Regions from separate parts of the Allobosea sp. BIWAKO-01 genome, predicted to be linked through region 1. Evidence: predicted binding sites of a transcription regulator. Region 1 holds the regulator's gene; each other region holds the start of a gene.

Region 1 (3,875 bases):
TGGCCGCCGAAGCTCAGGACGATGCGCTTCAACGGTACTCCAGCAAAACGCTCTCGCATGGTCTGGGACCAATCGACCGTGAAGCCGCCATTGGCCGGGCGCAGCGGCGCAATCGCAACCCCGCGCGCCGCCAGCAAGGGTGCCCAGCCACCATCCGAACCCAGCCGTGGCCAGCTCGCGCCGCCGAGCGCGAGCAGCGTCGCGTCCGGCTGCGCCTCGACATCGGCACCATCGCGGCTCCGGAACGTCAGAGCACCCGCCTCGCTCCAGCCGGTCCAGCGATGACCAGGCGCGAAGCTGACACCGAGTCCTTCGAGCCGGCGCAGCCATGCCCGCAGCAAGGGCGAGGCCTTCATGGCGCGCGGGAAGACGCGCCCGCTGCTGCCGACAAACGTATCCTGCCCGAGCGCATCGGCCCAGTCGCGCAGGGCTCGTGGCGGGAAGGCGCGAATGGCTGGCTCCAGCCAGGCTTGCGCATCGCGATAGCGGGGCAGGAAGCGGTCGAGCGGCTCGGAATGGGTAAGGTTCAATCCGCCGCGCCCGGCCAGCAGGAATTTGCGGGCCGGCGAGGGCATGCGATCGTAGATCGTGACGGTGTCCCCGGCTGCCGCGAGGCGCTCTGCCGCGATCAGCCCGGAGGGTCCTGCTCCGATGATGGCAATGTGGTGTGCTGGCATCGGTCTGGCTTGCCGTCAGCGCGCCCTGCGGTCAAGGGTGATCCGCCCTCAAGGGCGACCGACAGGGACGAACCATGCCGACCATCGCCGCCTATCTCGGCGCAGCCATTCTCGAAATCGCCGGCTGTTTCGCGTTCTGGGGCTGGCTCCGGCTCGGCAAGCCGGTCTGGTGGCTCGTGCCCGGACTGGTGTCGCTCGCCCTGTTCGCCTGGTTATTGACCCTGGCGGAGAGCGAAGCCGCCGGACGGGCCTATGCCGCCTATGGCGGCGTTTACATCGTCAGTTCGCTCGTCTGGCTCTGGGCCGTGGAAGGCTTTCGCCCCGACCGCTGGGACATTGCCGGCGGGCTGATCTGCCTCGCCGGCGCCGCGATCATCATCGCAGGGCCGCGCTAGGGCATCGGCCCGAAAAGTGGATTGCGGTTTTCTGGAAAGCCTATGCAGCCATAGAAAATCAGATCATCGGACCGGATTCGATATCCGACCCGATGATCCAAGTCTCAGCTCCGCGCAAAGGTCTCGTCGAAGGCGTAGCCGGCACCGCGAACGGTCCGCAGCGGATCCTTGGCGTTGTCAGGGGTGATCGCCTTGCGCAGCCGGCCAACATGGACGTCGACGGTGCGTTCGTCGATATAGACGTCGCGGCCCCAGACCGCGTCGAGCAGCTGGGCCCGGGAATAGACCCGCCCCGGCGCCTGCATCAGGAACTCGAGCAGGCGGAACTCGGTCGGGCCGAGATGCAGCTCGCTCCCTGAGCGGCGGACACGGCGGGTGGTGCGGTCGAGCTCGAGATCGCCGGCAGCCAGCAGGCCGGCGACATGACCCGGCTTGGCGCGGCGCAGCAGCGCCTGGATGCGAGCGATCAGCTCGGGCAGCGAGAACGGCTTGACGACATAGTCGTCGGCCCCGGTGGCGAGGCCGCGCACACGCTCGGTCTCCTCGCCGCGGGCGGTGAGCATGATGATCGGCACCCGCTCGGTATCGCGACGAGTCCGCAGCCGCCGGCAGAGCTCGATGCCGGAAAGACCCGGCAGCATCCAGTCGAGCAGCACGAGGTCCGGCGTATGATCGCGCAGATGCAGCTCGGCATCGTCGCCCCGCGCGACGCTATCGACCTCGAAGCCTTCGGCCTCGAGATTGTAGCGCAGCAGCAGGGTCAGCGGCTCTTCGTCCTCAACGATCAGGATGCGTGCAGGCATGTCTCACTCGGTCCCAAAGGTGTCGGGCGCCGGTCACTCACCGGTGGCGGCGTCCAGAAGGATATTGGTCGTGTCGAGCTTCGGACGGGCTGCGTCCAAGGCTTCGCCCGTAACGAGATAGTGGATCGTCTCGGCGATGTTGGTGGTGTGGTCGCCGATGCGCTCGACATTCTTGGCGCAGAACAGGAGATGCGTGCAGAAGGTGATGTTGCGCGGGTCTTCCATCATATAGGTAAGCAGCTCGCGGAAGAGCGAGGTATAGAGCGCGTCGATCTCGTCGTCGCGGCGCCAGACCTCCATGGCCTTCTGCTCGTTGCTGACGGCGTAAGCGTCGAGCACGTCCTTGAGCTGGGCCTGAACCAGGCGGCTCATATGCTCGAGGCCGACGACCGCGCGCGACGGCGGCTGGAACTGGCCGGAGATGGCGACTGCGCGCTTGGCGATGTTCTTGGCGAGATCGCCGACGCGCTCGATATCGGCGGCGATGCGGATGGCCGAGATCAGCTCGCGCAGATCGTTGGCGAGCGGCTGGCGCCGGGCGATGGTGAGCACCGCCTTCTCCTCGACCTCGCGCTGCAGATTGTCGAGGCGCTGGTCGGCGCTGATGACCTTCTGTGCCAGCCCGGTATCCCGGCGCACCAGGGCGACCGTCGAATCGCCGAGCATGCGCTCCGACATGCCCCCCATCTCGGCCAGGCTGCGGCGGATCCCCTCGAGATCGGCATCATAAGAGCGGACGATGTGATCAGTCATCGCGGCGTATCCTTTGTCGGCAAAGCAGTTGGAAGGCTGGGCGCCGGTTCAGCCGAAGCGGCCGGTGACGTAATCCTGCGTCTGCTTCTTGTGCGGGTTCATGAAGATGGTGTTGGTGGCGTCGAATTCGATCACCTCGCCGAGATACATGAAGGCGGTGTACTGCGAGATGCGCGCCGCCTGCTGCATGTTGTGGGTGACGATGACGATGGTGAAGTCGGTCTTGAGCTGCTCGAGCAGGTCCTCGATCTTGCCGGTCGAGATCGGATCGAGTGCCGAGGTCGGCTCATCGAACAGGATGACTTCCGGCTTCTGGGCAATGGTGCGCGCAATGCAGAGGCGCTGCTGCTGGCCGCCGGACAGGCCCATGCCGGAGGTCTTCAGCTTGTCCTTGACCTCGTCCCAGAGCGCGGAGCGGCGCAGAGCCCCTTCGACGCGATCATCGAGCTCGGATTTCGGCGGCTTCTCGTAGAGGCGGATGCCGAATGCGACATTGTCGTAGATCGACATCGGGAAGGGCGTTGGCTTCTGGAACACCATGCCGACGCGCGAGCGCAGCTCGTTCACATCGATATCGTTGCTGATGACGTTGCGGCCGTCGAGCAGGATCTCGCCGGTGGCGCGCTGCTCGGGATAAAGCGAGTAGATCCGGTTGAAGATGCGCAGCAGGGTCGACTTGCCGCAGCCCGACGGTCCGATCAGGGCCGTGACATGGCGGTCCCGGAAGTCGAGATTGATGTTCTTCAGCGCCTTGTGCTCACCGTAGTAGAAATCGAGGTTCTTGACCGCGATCCGGACGGGGGCCTCGGCATCAAGCGCTTGCGGGCTCAGTTCCAGCGTCGAAAGCATCGACTTGTTCCTTCAGATCGAACGCGACGAGGGTTTAAGGCCGTTCATTTGCCGCCCCGCACGATGCGGCGGGCGATAAGCGAGAGGCACAGGATCGAGACGGTGATGATCAGCGAACCGGCCCAGGCGAGCTGCTGCCAGTTCTCATAGGGGGCGGAGGCGAACTGGTAGATCGTCACCGGCAGGTTGGAGACGCCGCCGACGAGGCTGGGCGAGAACCAGAAATTGTTGTTCAGGGCGGTGAAGATCAGCGGCGCCGTCTCGCCGGCGATGCGCGCCAGGGCCAGCAGGATGCCGGTGACCATGCCGGATTTCGCCGCCCGCCAGGTCACGCTGGTGATGACGACCGAAGGCGGGGCGCCGAGCGCAGCACCGGCTTCGCGCAACGAGCTCGGCAC
Region 2 (3,875 bases), 2.9 Mb from region 1:
AGACGCGCTCGCCGACATTGGACTGCTCGCGCAGCACGTCGAGCGTGTTGGAATTGGCGATCTTCTGCACCGCGATGGTGATCGAGGGCCGATTATCGGCCTGTGCGATCGCAAAGCGCGGCAGAATGAGGGCCGAGCCGCCAAGCGCTATTGTGCTGCGACGCGTGAAGGAACCGACCATTGTTCATCTCCTGAAGGGGTGGCGTTGGGATCGCGCTCCTCGAGCCCGCGCGGGCCGGAGCGGAAATGGGTCAGGGTCCGATCGGCATGGATCAGCCGCCAGGACAGCGCCTTCTGGGCATAGTCGCGCACCAGGGCGGCATAGGCCGGCTCCCCGGCCAGATTGACGAACTGGTGCGGATCCTTGGCGAGGTCGAAGAAGAGCGGCGGCAGCGCGGCGAAATGGACGTATTTGTAGTGCTCGTCCTGGATCACGCAGAGGCTGGACTGATCCATGTGGAGGCCCAGCACCTGCTCCGGCTGGGAGTAGTGCACGTCGCGGAAATCGTATTCGTAGTGCAGCTCGCTGCGCCAATCGCCCGGCCGCCCCTCGCTGAGGAACGGCATCACCGAGCGCCCGTCGCAGGCACGCGGCGCCTCGCCACCGAGCCAGTCGAGAATGGTCGGCATCACGTCGACACTCTCGGTGAAGGAAGTCTCGATCGCACCGCGGCGCTCGTCCGCTCCGCGCGGGTCCTTCACCACCAGCGGAATGCGGAAGCTCTCGTCGTTGAAGCCGATCTTGCCGAGCAGGTGATGGTCGCCGAGCTGCTCGCCATGATCGCTGGTGAAGACGATCAGCGTGTCGTCCCACTGTCCGGTCTCGTCGAGATAGGCAAAGACCCTGCCGAGGCAGTCGTCGATCTCGGTGATCAGGCCGCAATAAGTCGCCCGCATCTGGCGGATTTCGGCCTCGTCCAAGGTCGCGCCCGAGCCTTCCGCCCCGTGAAAGAAGGAGCCGCGCTTGATCGAGTCGATGTAGAACCTGGTCAGCGGATGCTGAGCCGCCTCGGCCTCCGGCGATTCCGCCCGCACCAGCCCGGGCATATCCTCCGGACGGTACATCGCGTGATAGGGCGCCGGCGCAACGAAGGGCGGATGCGGGCGATAATAGCCGAGATGCAGGAAGAACGGCCGGCCGGCGCGCCCCTTGAGGTAGGTCAGCGCACGCTCGGTGAAGAAGGTCGAGTCGGAGAACTCCTTGGGGATGCGCGACGGCTTGTCGGTCGCACCCGGCACCGAGTCCTCGCCCTCCGGCAGCCAGATATCCTCACGCTTTTCCGGCAATTCGAAGCCGTTCTGCGCCACCCAGCCGAAATAGCCGTCCATATTGGGCTCGAAGGCGCCGACCGAACGGAAACCGTCCATCAGGTCGCCGAGCACCAGAAAGCGCGGGTCGTTCTTCGAGGTCGCACGCGGGTCGGGCGTCGTCGTGGTGTAGCCGATCAGCGCAGGATCATAGCCGATGGCGCGCAGCGCCTTGCCGAGATTGAAATGGCGCTGGTCGAGCGGCACCGTGTTCTGCACGGCACGATGGTTCATCAGGTAGAGGCCGGTGAGCAGGCTGGCGCGGGCCGGACCGCAGGGCACGCAGGCCGTGACATGGTTTCGGAAGGTGACGCCCTCTGCGCAAAGGCGGTCGAGATTGGGCGTCTTCAGGAAGGGATCGCGCCCCTCCGCCCGCATCAGATGCGGTATGAAATCGGCGCGCCATTGGTCGACGACGATCAGGAGAACATTCTGGCGTTTCATTCTCGGCAATCCAGCTGTGAGGCCGCCTGCCTAGGTCGCCTGGATGACGTCGGGATGACTGTTGGATGAAGGCGCGGCGCGGGCATCCCGCGTCGAAGTTCCCCGCCGACAAGGGCCGAACACCCCCGGGCGATCTGCTCCGGGGAGATGAGGCAAAGCTTATCGAACGCCCCACCCGACAGAGGCGTTTATCCCGGTTCGGCTGTGATCTTTGAAATGACGTTTCATTGACCGAAGCGGCACGATGCAGAATGATCATAGTATCGACGGCGTCATTCGCGGCGTCGATCGCGGGATTTGCTGGAGCAGCTTGCACCGCGTCACCAAAGCTAAAAGCACCACGAATGCATTCGTGGGCTCCCGGTTGCTGGAGACACGTTCATGACTGAATCAACATCGAAGAGAACACCACTTCATCTTCATGCAAGCGCGTCTGATTGCACGCATCGATGTTGAACGCTCCCACACGCCGGGCCTGAACAGACCCGCGCTGCTCTTCCTCTGATCCGCATGGGTAACGCCGCTCAGCCCGGCTGAGGCGGAGCCATGTCGAAAACCGTCGACGCCACGTTTGGGTCAGGCAGTGTCTTGGCCCGCTCGGAACGTCTCGCCCCTCATCCCGGTCCGGCCCCTGGCCGGTTCGGTCGGCGAACGCACGGCTTGATCAACAGCCTCAGCGAGATCGCTGCGTCCAAACCCGCCCGCATGGCCTGAAGGATTCCCCATGAGCATCGTCACGCGCTTGCCGACAGCTTCGCCCCCGGTTCGCGACGAAGCAGCCGCATTCCGTGCCGCTTTCCGCCACCTCGCTGGCGGGGTCAGTGTCATCACCACCGGCACAGGCGAGGACCGAACCGGCCTCACGGCCACCTCGGTCGCCTCGCTCTCAGCCGAGCCTCCGACCGTCATGTTCGGACTCAACCGCACATCGTCGAGCTATCCGACCCTGCAGCGGCACCGAAATTTCGGCATCAACTTCCTGAATGCGGCGCAGAAGCAGATCGCGGATCGCTTCGCAGGACGAAACGGCGAGAAGGGCACCGAGCGGTTCCGGCAGGCCGAATGGACCAGCGCCGTCACGGGCGCCCCGCTCCTGGTCGGCGCGCTCGCCTCCCTCGACTGCGAGGTCGAGGAACTGATCGAGCGCCATTCCCACAGCATCATCATCGGCCGCGTGCGGGCCGTCAGATTCGGAGCCGATGAAGCGGCCCTCGTCTACTGGCGCGGTGACTACGAGCGCCTTGGCTGGATGACGGAAGAGGCAGTTGCAGCGCTCGGGCTGCGCGCACTCTGACACCCGCCTCTCACCGAACCGCGCACAGAGCGGCATGCGAGTCCACCTGCATTCAAGAAAGCCGCGCCGATGACCTATCGCCTCAGCCTGCTCGAGAAGAGCCCCGTCTTCGACGGCGAGACCGGCAGCATCGCCCTCGCCCGCTCCGTCGCGCTTGCACAGAACGCGGAGCGCTGGGGTTATCACCGCTTCTGGGTGGCCGAGCATCATGGCATGGCGGGCGTCGCCAGTTCCTCCCCGGAAGTGCTGGCAGCTTACATCCTGGCCAGCACCTCGCGCATTCGGGTCGGTTCAGGCGGCGTCCTTCTCCAGCATTACAGCCCCTACAAGGTGGCGGAGAATTTCCACGTCCTCGCCTCGCTCGCACCGGGCAGAGTCGATCTCGGCATCGGCAAGGCACCGGGCGGATTGCCGCTGGCGACACGCGCGCTGCAATGGGGACATGATCCCGCCGTCCGACGCGACTTCAGCGCGCAGCTGCGCCAACTCGGCGCTTATCTCGATCACGGAACGGACTCCGGCCAGGCCGCCGACAGGCCGCTTGCGACGCCGCTGCCACCCGAAGCGCCACAGTGCTTCCTGCTCGGCGGCGGCCCGGAGAGCGCGCGACTTGCCGCGGAACAGGGCTGGCAGTTCGTCTTTGCCGGTCAGCTCAATGGCGACCACGCGGCGATTGAGGCGAGCATCACCGCCTTCGTAAAGGCCGGCGGCCCCGGCACGCCGCTCCTCGCCGTGACCGCGTTGGCCGCCGAGAGCAGCGAAGAGGCGGAACGGATCGCGGATGGGCTGCAGATCGTGCGCCTCCATCTCGACGATGGTCAGGCTCTCA
Region 3 (3,875 bases), 2.1 Mb from region 1:
TCAGCCGCGCCTCCTGATCCCCGTCACCGCCCGGTCAGGAACAGACCAGAGACAAGATAGGCGATAGCCGAGATCAGCCCCGCCATCGGCATCGTCACGATCCAGGCGAAGACGATGCCACGAGCGACCCCCCATCGCACGGCCGTCACGCGCCGCGCCGCACCGACACCGATGATCGCGCCCGTGATCGTATGCGTCGTCGAGACCGGGATGCCGAGATAGGTCGCCATGAACAGCGTGATCGCGCCGCCCGTCTCCGCGCAGAAACCCTGCTGAGGTGAAAGCCGGGTGATCTTCGAGCCCATGGTGTGAACGATCCGCCAGCCACCACAGAGCGTGCCGAATGCCATGGCCGCCTGGCAGGAGATGACGACCCAGAACGGCACCGAGAACGTCTCGCCCATCATGCCATGCGAGAACAGCAGCACTGCAATGATGCCCATCGTCTTCTGCGCGTCATTCGCCCCGTGTCCGAGCGAGTAGAGCGAAGCCGAAACGAACTGCAGCACCCGGAAGGTACTGTCGACCTTGATCGGGGCCACGCGCAGGAACACCCAGGAGACGATCAGGACGAGGAGCAGCGCCAGGGCGAAGCCGATGGCCGGAGACATGAAAATCGCGACGAAGGTCTTGCCGAGCCCCCACCAGACGATCGACGAGAAGCCGGCCTTGCTCAGCCCGGCCCCGACCAGTCCACCGATCAGTGCATGCGACGAACTCGACGGAATGCCTGCGATCCAGGTGACGACATTCCAGACGATGGCGCCCGTCAGGGCACCGAAGATGACACGGTCATCGACGATCGCGGTCTGGACGATGCCGGACCCGACGGTCTCGGCGACATGCAGGCCGAAGAACAGGAACGCGATGAAATTGAAGAAGGCAGCCCAGAACACCGCCCAACGCGGCGCCAGAACCCTGGTCGAGACGATGGTCGCGATCGAATTGGCCGCATCGTGAAGTCCGTTCAGGAAATCGAACAGAAGCGCGACCGCGATCAGGAAGACCAGGGCAAAGGCGACGCTTGAGAAATCCACCGGGCCAACCGCCTAGAGATGTTCGAGGACGATACGGCTGACGCGCTTGGCGACATCCTCGAAACGGTCCACCACCTTCTCGAGATGATCGTAGATCTCTGCGCCGACGATGAAACCCATCGTGTCCGAGGTCTGGTGCGCCTTGAACAACGCCTTCAGGCCCTGGTCGTACAGTTCGTCGGATCGCTCCTCGATGGCCCGGATGTCCTTGGCCAGTGCGCCGATCGAAATCGCATGTTTCTTGATATCGCGCAGCATCGGCAGCAGCACGACGACGCGCTCGGACGCCTGGACGATGACCGCCCCGAGTTCCTTCATGCAGGGCTCGAAGCTCGTAACCTCGAACAGCGTGATCGCCTTTGCAGTCTTCTGCATCTGGTCGATGGCATCGTCCATCGAACCGATCAGTTCCTCGATATCGCCCCGGTCGAAGGGCGTGATGAAGGTGCGGCCGACTTCCAGCATCACCTCCGCGGCGATCTCGTCGGCACGATTTTCCTGGAACAGCACCTCGGCGCAACCTGCCTCCACCGGGGTTTCGCCCTTGAGCAGGCTGTTCAGGGCCGCGGCACCTGCCACCAATGTCCTGGAATGGCTCTCGAACAGGTCGAAGAACTTGGGCTCCTTGGGCAGGAGCTTCTGAAACCAGCCGAGCATCGGCGCCTCGTCATGTCATCGATCCGTCACAATCGCGATAAGCGGTTGGTATATCGCTGTAAAGCGGCATGCGCGATCGCACGGGGCGTAATCCCGAGGGCGGCCGTCGCCAGGCGATTGAGAGGGAAATGGTGGGCCGGGCCGGATTCGAACCGGCACCGGCGCTGTTATGAGCAGCGAGCTCTAACCGTTGAGCTACCGGCCCACTCTTCGCCTAACACCCTCGCCTTCTGTCCCGCAAGACCCCAGCACGGCCCGCAAACTGAAACGGCCCCACTGCGTCTCGCAAGCGGGGCCGTTGTCACGATGGATGAAGGGGGAAGCGCTCAGGCGGCCCGGGCGACCGACATCCCGCCGTGCCCGGCGACGTGCCCCTCACGGAACTGGAAGCGCCCGATATGCTCGGTCAGCGCGCGGGTCTGCTCATCCGTCAGCGCGAGCGCGGCATTCGTCTCCTCGACCAGCGCAGCATTCTGGTGCGCCATCGTACCGATGCCATCGATCTCGTTGTTGATGGCAGATACGTCGCTCGCCTGGCTCCGCGCCGTTTGCGAGATGCCGTTCATCAGTCCGGAGAGATCATTGACCGAGGACACGATGCTTTCGAACATCGCCGACGTCTCCTCGACGAGGCCGACTCCGACCGCGACATCGCCATGCGCGGCCTCGACCAGGCGCTTGACGTCGTTCGAGGCATCCGCCGAGCGCTTCGCGAGACTGCGCACCTCGGCCGCGACGACCGCGAAACCGCGGCCGCTATCGCCGGCGCGCGCCGCCTCAACCGCCGCATTGAGCGCCAGCAGGTTGGTCTGGAAGGCGATCTCGTCGATCATCGAGATGACTTCCGAGATCTTGTCGGACGAGGCGCGGATGCGACGCATCGCGTCCAGCGCCGAGGCGACGACCTTTTCGCCCTGCTGGGCACGCTGCTCGGCACTCTCGGCCATGCCCATGGCCTGCGAGGCTTCGTCAGCCGTCTTCTTCACGGTGCCCGCGAAGGCGCCGAGCTGATTGGTCGCCATCGAGACAGCGTTGCTTTCCTCCGTCGTACGCTCGGCGAGGTCTGTGACACCATCGAGGATCTCGCTGGTCGCACTGCGCACGGCCGAAACCGTATCCGAAAGACGCGCCAGCGTGCTTTCGAATTCGTCGGCGAGGCCGTTGGCACCGTCCTTGAGCTCGGCGAAAGCGCCGTGATAGCTGCCCTCGACCCGGGTCGAGAGCTGGCCGGCCGACAGTTCGGCCAGCACTTCGCAGGTCTCCGAGAGCCCGGCCTGGACGGTTTCGAGCAGGGCATTGACGGAACCCGCAAGCGCATTGAGTTCGGCATCGGCGAAGCTTGCCGAGACGCGGCGGCTGAAGTCGCCGGCGGCCGCGGCCTCGACCACCTGGCCGAAGGCTTCGCCCAGCTCCTGCATCATCTCACGACGGCGCTGCTGCGCCAGGGCCTCGTCCTCGATCTTCGCCGCTTCGGCGGCTCGCAGCGCCAAGGCATTGTCGCGGAACAGCAGCACGCTGCGCGCAATGTCCGAGATCTCGTCATTGCCCTTGGTCTCTACGGTTGCGTCCAGCTGCCCATCGGCAATGGCCCGTGTCGCCGTCCACAGCTTGTTGAGACGGCCGACGATCATCGGGCGGACATAGAAGAGCGAGAGCGCCAGCGCGACGAGCAGCGAGCCGAGCCCGATTGCGCCGAGCCACCACTTGCTGTCCTCGATCAGGTTGCCGGTCGACGTGCCCGCGGAATGCGCCTCGTCGCGGGCCGCCTTGACCAGCGTCTCGACCTCGCGGCGCACAACTTCAGCCGCACGATTGAGGTCCGACAGGCCGGCGCGAATAGCCCCCTGAGTCACGATGTCGCGGTCGCGCACGTCGAACAGGCCGCTGCTGCCTTCGGCGACGTTGAGGATCGCATTGACCGAGCGCACACGGCCCTGGTTCGGCACGATCTTCTCGGCATCGGCAAGGCCGGTGCGGACGAGCTTGGCAATCGCCTGGAAGCGTTCGCGCGCGGTTCCGAGCTGCGAGCTGTCGCTGATCTGGGCGATTTCGCGCAGGATGCCGCTGAGCTCGCTAACATCGGCTTGCAGGCTCCTGGCCAGGTCGAAGGCCGTGAAGTCGCGGCCGGCAAGGGATTTCAGCGCTGAGGTCAGTTCGTCGCCCGACAGATTGGCCGCATTC
Region 4 (3,875 bases), 5.0 Mb from region 1:
GGACGTCGAAGGTCTTGCCGATCGTCGCCAGGGCCTTGTCGTAATCGGCGAGCGACAGGCAGGCGATCAGCGCGTCGATGATGGCAAGCTGTGCGATCCGGCTCGTCATCGCCTCGGTGCGGAACTGCGTTTCACGCGCCATGGTGTGCAGCACGATATCGGCATGGGCGAGCAGCGGCGACTTGCCGAAATTGGTGATGCAGATCGTCGTCGCGCCGGCTTCCTTGGCCAGTTTCGTGGCTGCGACCGTCTCAAGCGTGCTGCCGGAATGGGAAATGGTGATCACCGCCACGTCGGGGCCGGTCAACGAGGCGCTGATTGCCTGGACATGGGAATCGACCACGACCTTCGCCTCGATGCCGATGCGCAGCAGGCGGTAATTGGCATCCTCGGCGATCGGGGCCGCGCTGCCGATGCCGTAGAGCTCGACCCGGCGCGCCTTCAGGATCGCGGCGACCGCGGCCTCCATCGCCGTGGTGTCGAGCACCTTCATGGTGTCGTGCAGAGCCTGGAGATCGCTGCGGAAGATCTTCTCGATCACCGCGCCGGTATCGTCGGAACGGGCCAGATCCTCGTGGATGAACTGGACCGGCTGCACCAGATCGCGCGCCAGCGCGATCTTGACCTGCTGGAAGCCCCGCGCGCCGAGCTGCTGGCAGAGCGAGATGACGCTGCCTTCGCTCGCGCCGGTGCGCTCGGCCACTTCGGTGACCGACATATGCACCACCTCGGCGGCATGGCTCATGAAGAAATCGGCGATGCGGGCAGCTTTGGGCGGCAGGTTGGCGCGTAGCGCCTGCAGGCGCTCGAGCGCCCCCTCGAGACCGGGCGTGCCGGTGCCCTTGCGCTTCTCGGCGCCCGGTTCGCCGGGGGCAGCCTCGGCCGGTCCGGAATTGCGATTCGACGTCGTCATGCGGATAAGGCCAGCATGCCGGCCGGATCGCGACAAGGCGCACGCGCCGAGATCTCAGGGAAGACCCCGTCGCGAAGCTCGAAATAGCGCAGGCCAAGACGCCGGGCGCCCTCGCCATCGGTCGCCGGGTTGTCCCCAACCATCAGCACCGCGTTCCGCGACAGCGCGAGCAGCGCCAGGCCAGCCTCGAACAAGGCGGCCTCCGGCTTGCCGATGATGCGGCAGGGCACCGGACCGGTGCAGGCGAGCAGCGCCGCCAGCAAAGCGCCGGTCTCCGGCACCACCGCGCCATGCGGGCCGGGATGGACGAGATCGGGATTGGCGACCACGAGTTCGGCACCGCAGCGCACTGCATTGGCTGCAACCATCAGGCGCTCGTAGGAAAAATGCCGGTCGCGTCCGAGGAAGACGACGTCCGGCCGCTCCTGCACCGGGACCAGGCCGAGGGCGCGGGCATGGATCATCAGGCTCTTGCTGGCCATCATGGCGATGCGGGCTCGGGGCCGCCAGCGCGCGATCTCGTCGAGCGCGGTCGCGCCGGCGAGAACGATCCGGTGCGGCGCGATGGTCAGGCCGAGACGCTTGAGGCCGCGCGACAATTCGAGCGGTGTGTGCTCGGCATCGTTGGAGACGATGACGAAACGCCCCTCCAGGCTTTCGAGAAAGACATTTGCGCCGGGAAGCATCTGCCGGCCGCGCACCAGGGTGCCGTCGAGATCGACGAGACACCCCTGAATGCCGTGAAGCGAGCCCATCGCGCGAATCCAAAACTGACAGCAAATGATGCCCGTCCATGAACTGAGATAATCTCAGTGTCAAATTCTAGATTGAATGAGTTTGTTTCATCGTCCTGTCATGAAGCGCGGCCTAGAACGAGCCCGTCGCAGCACGGGCCACGACTGAGGCGGGGCATGCAGGGCGACGTCCGGCGGCTCCAGGGCAGGAGGAAGACATGCTTGAATTCCTCGCGGGCCGACTGCTGCGCATGGGCATCACGCTTTGGGTGATCGCCTCGGTCGTCTTCCTCGCCACGCGCCTGACCGGCAACCCGATCGACTTCCTGATGCCGGAAGGGCTGGATGCCGCCTCGCGGCGCGAGATGATCGCCTATTGGGGGCTCGATCGTTCCGTCGCCGAGCAGTACTGGCTGTTCTGGCGCTCGCTGCTTTCAGGCGATTTCGGCCTCGGACTGATGGAGCGCCGGCCGGTCGCGACGATCTTCACCGAACGGCTCTGGCAGAGCGCCTCGCTCCTGGTCGCGACCCTGGCCCTGACGATCTGCGTCGGCGTGCCGGCCGGTATCCTGGCTGCCGTCTGGCGCGGCCAGGGGCGCGGCAGCGCCGTGCTCTTCACGGCCTTCTTCGGCTACGCCATCCCGAATTTCGTGCTCGCCATCCTGCTGCTGCTGGTCTTTTCCTACACGCTGCATTGGCTGCCCAGCGCCGGCTCGGCCACGCTCGCGCATTACGTCATGCCGACGGTCGCGCTCTCGGCCTATTTCATCGCGGCGCTGGTCCGCTACACCCGCAACGCCATGCTCGACGTCCTCTCGCAGGACTATATGCGCACGGCCCGGGCCAAAGGTCTCGCCGAGAGCAGCATCATTCTGCATCACGGCCTGCGCAATGCGTTGATCCCCGTCATCACGGTGCTCGGCCTGCAGATCACCACGCTCGTCTCGGGCGCGGTGGTGGTCGAAACCGTCTTCGCCTGGAACGGCGTCGGCGACCTGCTGGTCGGCGCGACGCTGCGCCGCGACTATCCCGTCCTGCAATTCGGCGTCCTCGTCGTCGCCGCCGCCGTCATCGTCGTCAACCTGCTCGTCGATCTCGCCTATGCGCTGGTCGATCCGCGCGTGCGCCTGGCTGGAGCCTGAGCGGTCATGACCGATACTCTCGACGCCAAGATCGCGCTTGCACCGGAGCGAAAGCCGCGCAGGCGCTTCGTGCGCCCAGCGGGCATGAATGCACTGGTCGTCGCGGCTGCGCTTCTGGCGCTCGCGCTCGTTCTTCTGGCGCTGCTCGCGCCCGTGCTTGCGCCCTTCGACCCCGATCAGCAGAAGCTGCTGGCCCGGCTGCGGCCCCCGCTCGGTTTCGAGCGCGCCAATCCGGCGCATTGGCTCGGCACCGATCAACTCGGCCGCGATCTGCTCTCGCGCTGTCTCTACGGCCTCAGGCTGACACTGGCGCTCGCGCTGTTTGGAACGCTGATTGGGCTCGTCATCGGCGTCGCGCTCGGGCTCGTCGCCGGGCAGCTCGGAGGCCGGGTCGATGCGTTGGTCATGGGGCTCGTCGACATCAAGCTGTCATTGCCCTTCACGCTCGTCGCGCTGCTCGTGGTCGCGCTGGCGGGGACCGATGTCGCGGTGCTGATCGGTGTGCTCGGCATCGCCTATTGGGCCCATTTCACCAGGCTGGTGCGCGCCCAGGTTCTCGGCCTTCGGGAAATGCCCTTCATCGAGGCGGCCCGGGCCGCGGGAGCGACCCGCTGGCACATCGCGACCGTCCACATGATCCCCAATATCGTCTCGCCGGTCGTGGTGATGGCGAGCCTGAACTTCTCGAACCTGATCCTGCTGGAATCCGCCCTCTCCTTCCTCGGGCTCGGCGTCCAGCCGCCCACGGCCACGCTCGGCTCCATGGTCGGCCAGGGGCGCGACTACATGGCCTCCGCACCCTGGATCGTGGTGGTGCCGGCTGCGGCGATCGTACTCGTGAGCCTCGCCGCCATGCTGCTCGGCGATTTCCTGCGCGACCATTTCGACGTGCGCCTGCGCGAACGCTGAGGCGCCGTCTCCCCTTGCCTGCCGAACCACCGTTGCTCGAACCGAAAGGGCTGACATGATGCTCAAGACCTTGCTGAAGACCGCGCTCGCCGCCGCGCTCGCGACAACCGCCCTGACCGGGCTTGCGCGCGCCCAGGAGCTCAAGGTCGGCGTGCAGAACATGGCGCCCTGGCTCGA

What was found. The regulator PhoB, encoded in region 1, activates phosphate uptake and scavenging genes when phosphate is short. The targets are predictions, from matches to a motif close to TGTCATNNANCTGTCAT.
Region 2: pehA (phosphoric/sulfuric ester hydrolase PehA) is a predicted target of PhoB. The motif match lies at 1,807-1,823, and genes of this name have one in related genera.
Region 3: BIWAKO_RS17595 (DUF47 domain-containing protein) is a predicted target of PhoB. The motif match lies at 1,708-1,724, and genes of this name have one in related genera.
Region 4: BIWAKO_RS30810 (HAD-IIA family hydrolase) is a predicted target of PhoB. The motif match lies at 1,754-1,770, and genes of this name have one in related genera.

What each region holds. Positions count from the first base shown of each region.
Region 1 covers NZ_BCQA01000001.1:1,664,480-1,668,354, forward strand. Annotated here, with positions in the region: gene BIWAKO_RS07665 (TIGR03862 family flavoprotein) at 1-677, opposite strand, end outside; gene BIWAKO_RS07670 (YnfA family protein) at 752-1,072, shown strand; gene phoB (phosphate regulon transcriptional regulator PhoB) at 1,177-1,875, opposite strand; gene phoU (phosphate signaling complex protein PhoU) at 1,909-2,628, opposite strand; gene pstB (phosphate ABC transporter ATP-binding protein PstB) at 2,677-3,477, opposite strand; gene pstA (phosphate ABC transporter permease PstA) at 3,522-3,875, opposite strand, start outside.
Region 2 covers NZ_BCQA01000001.1:4,576,537-4,580,411, reverse strand. Annotated here, with positions in the region: gene BIWAKO_RS21415 (ABC transporter substrate-binding protein) at 1-181, opposite strand, end outside; gene pehA (phosphoric/sulfuric ester hydrolase PehA) at 148-1,752, opposite strand; gene BIWAKO_RS21405 (flavin reductase family protein) at 2,477-3,046, shown strand; gene BIWAKO_RS21400 (LLM class flavin-dependent oxidoreductase) at 3,116-3,875, shown strand, end outside.
Region 3 covers NZ_BCQA01000001.1:3,780,206-3,784,080, reverse strand. Annotated here, with positions in the region: gene BIWAKO_RS17600 (inorganic phosphate transporter) at 24-1,037, opposite strand; gene BIWAKO_RS17595 (DUF47 domain-containing protein) at 1,050-1,694, opposite strand; tRNA gene BIWAKO_RS17590 (tRNA-Ile) at 1,824-1,899, opposite strand; gene BIWAKO_RS17585 (methyl-accepting chemotaxis protein) at 2,021-3,875, opposite strand, start outside.
Region 4 covers NZ_BCQA01000001.1:6,638,477-6,642,351, forward strand. Annotated here, with positions in the region: gene BIWAKO_RS30805 (MurR/RpiR family transcriptional regulator) at 1-913, opposite strand, end outside; gene BIWAKO_RS30810 (HAD-IIA family hydrolase) at 910-1,668, opposite strand; gene BIWAKO_RS30815 (ABC transporter permease) at 1,866-2,789, shown strand; gene BIWAKO_RS30820 (ABC transporter permease) at 2,796-3,698, shown strand; gene BIWAKO_RS30825 (ABC transporter substrate-binding protein) at 3,754-3,875, shown strand, end outside.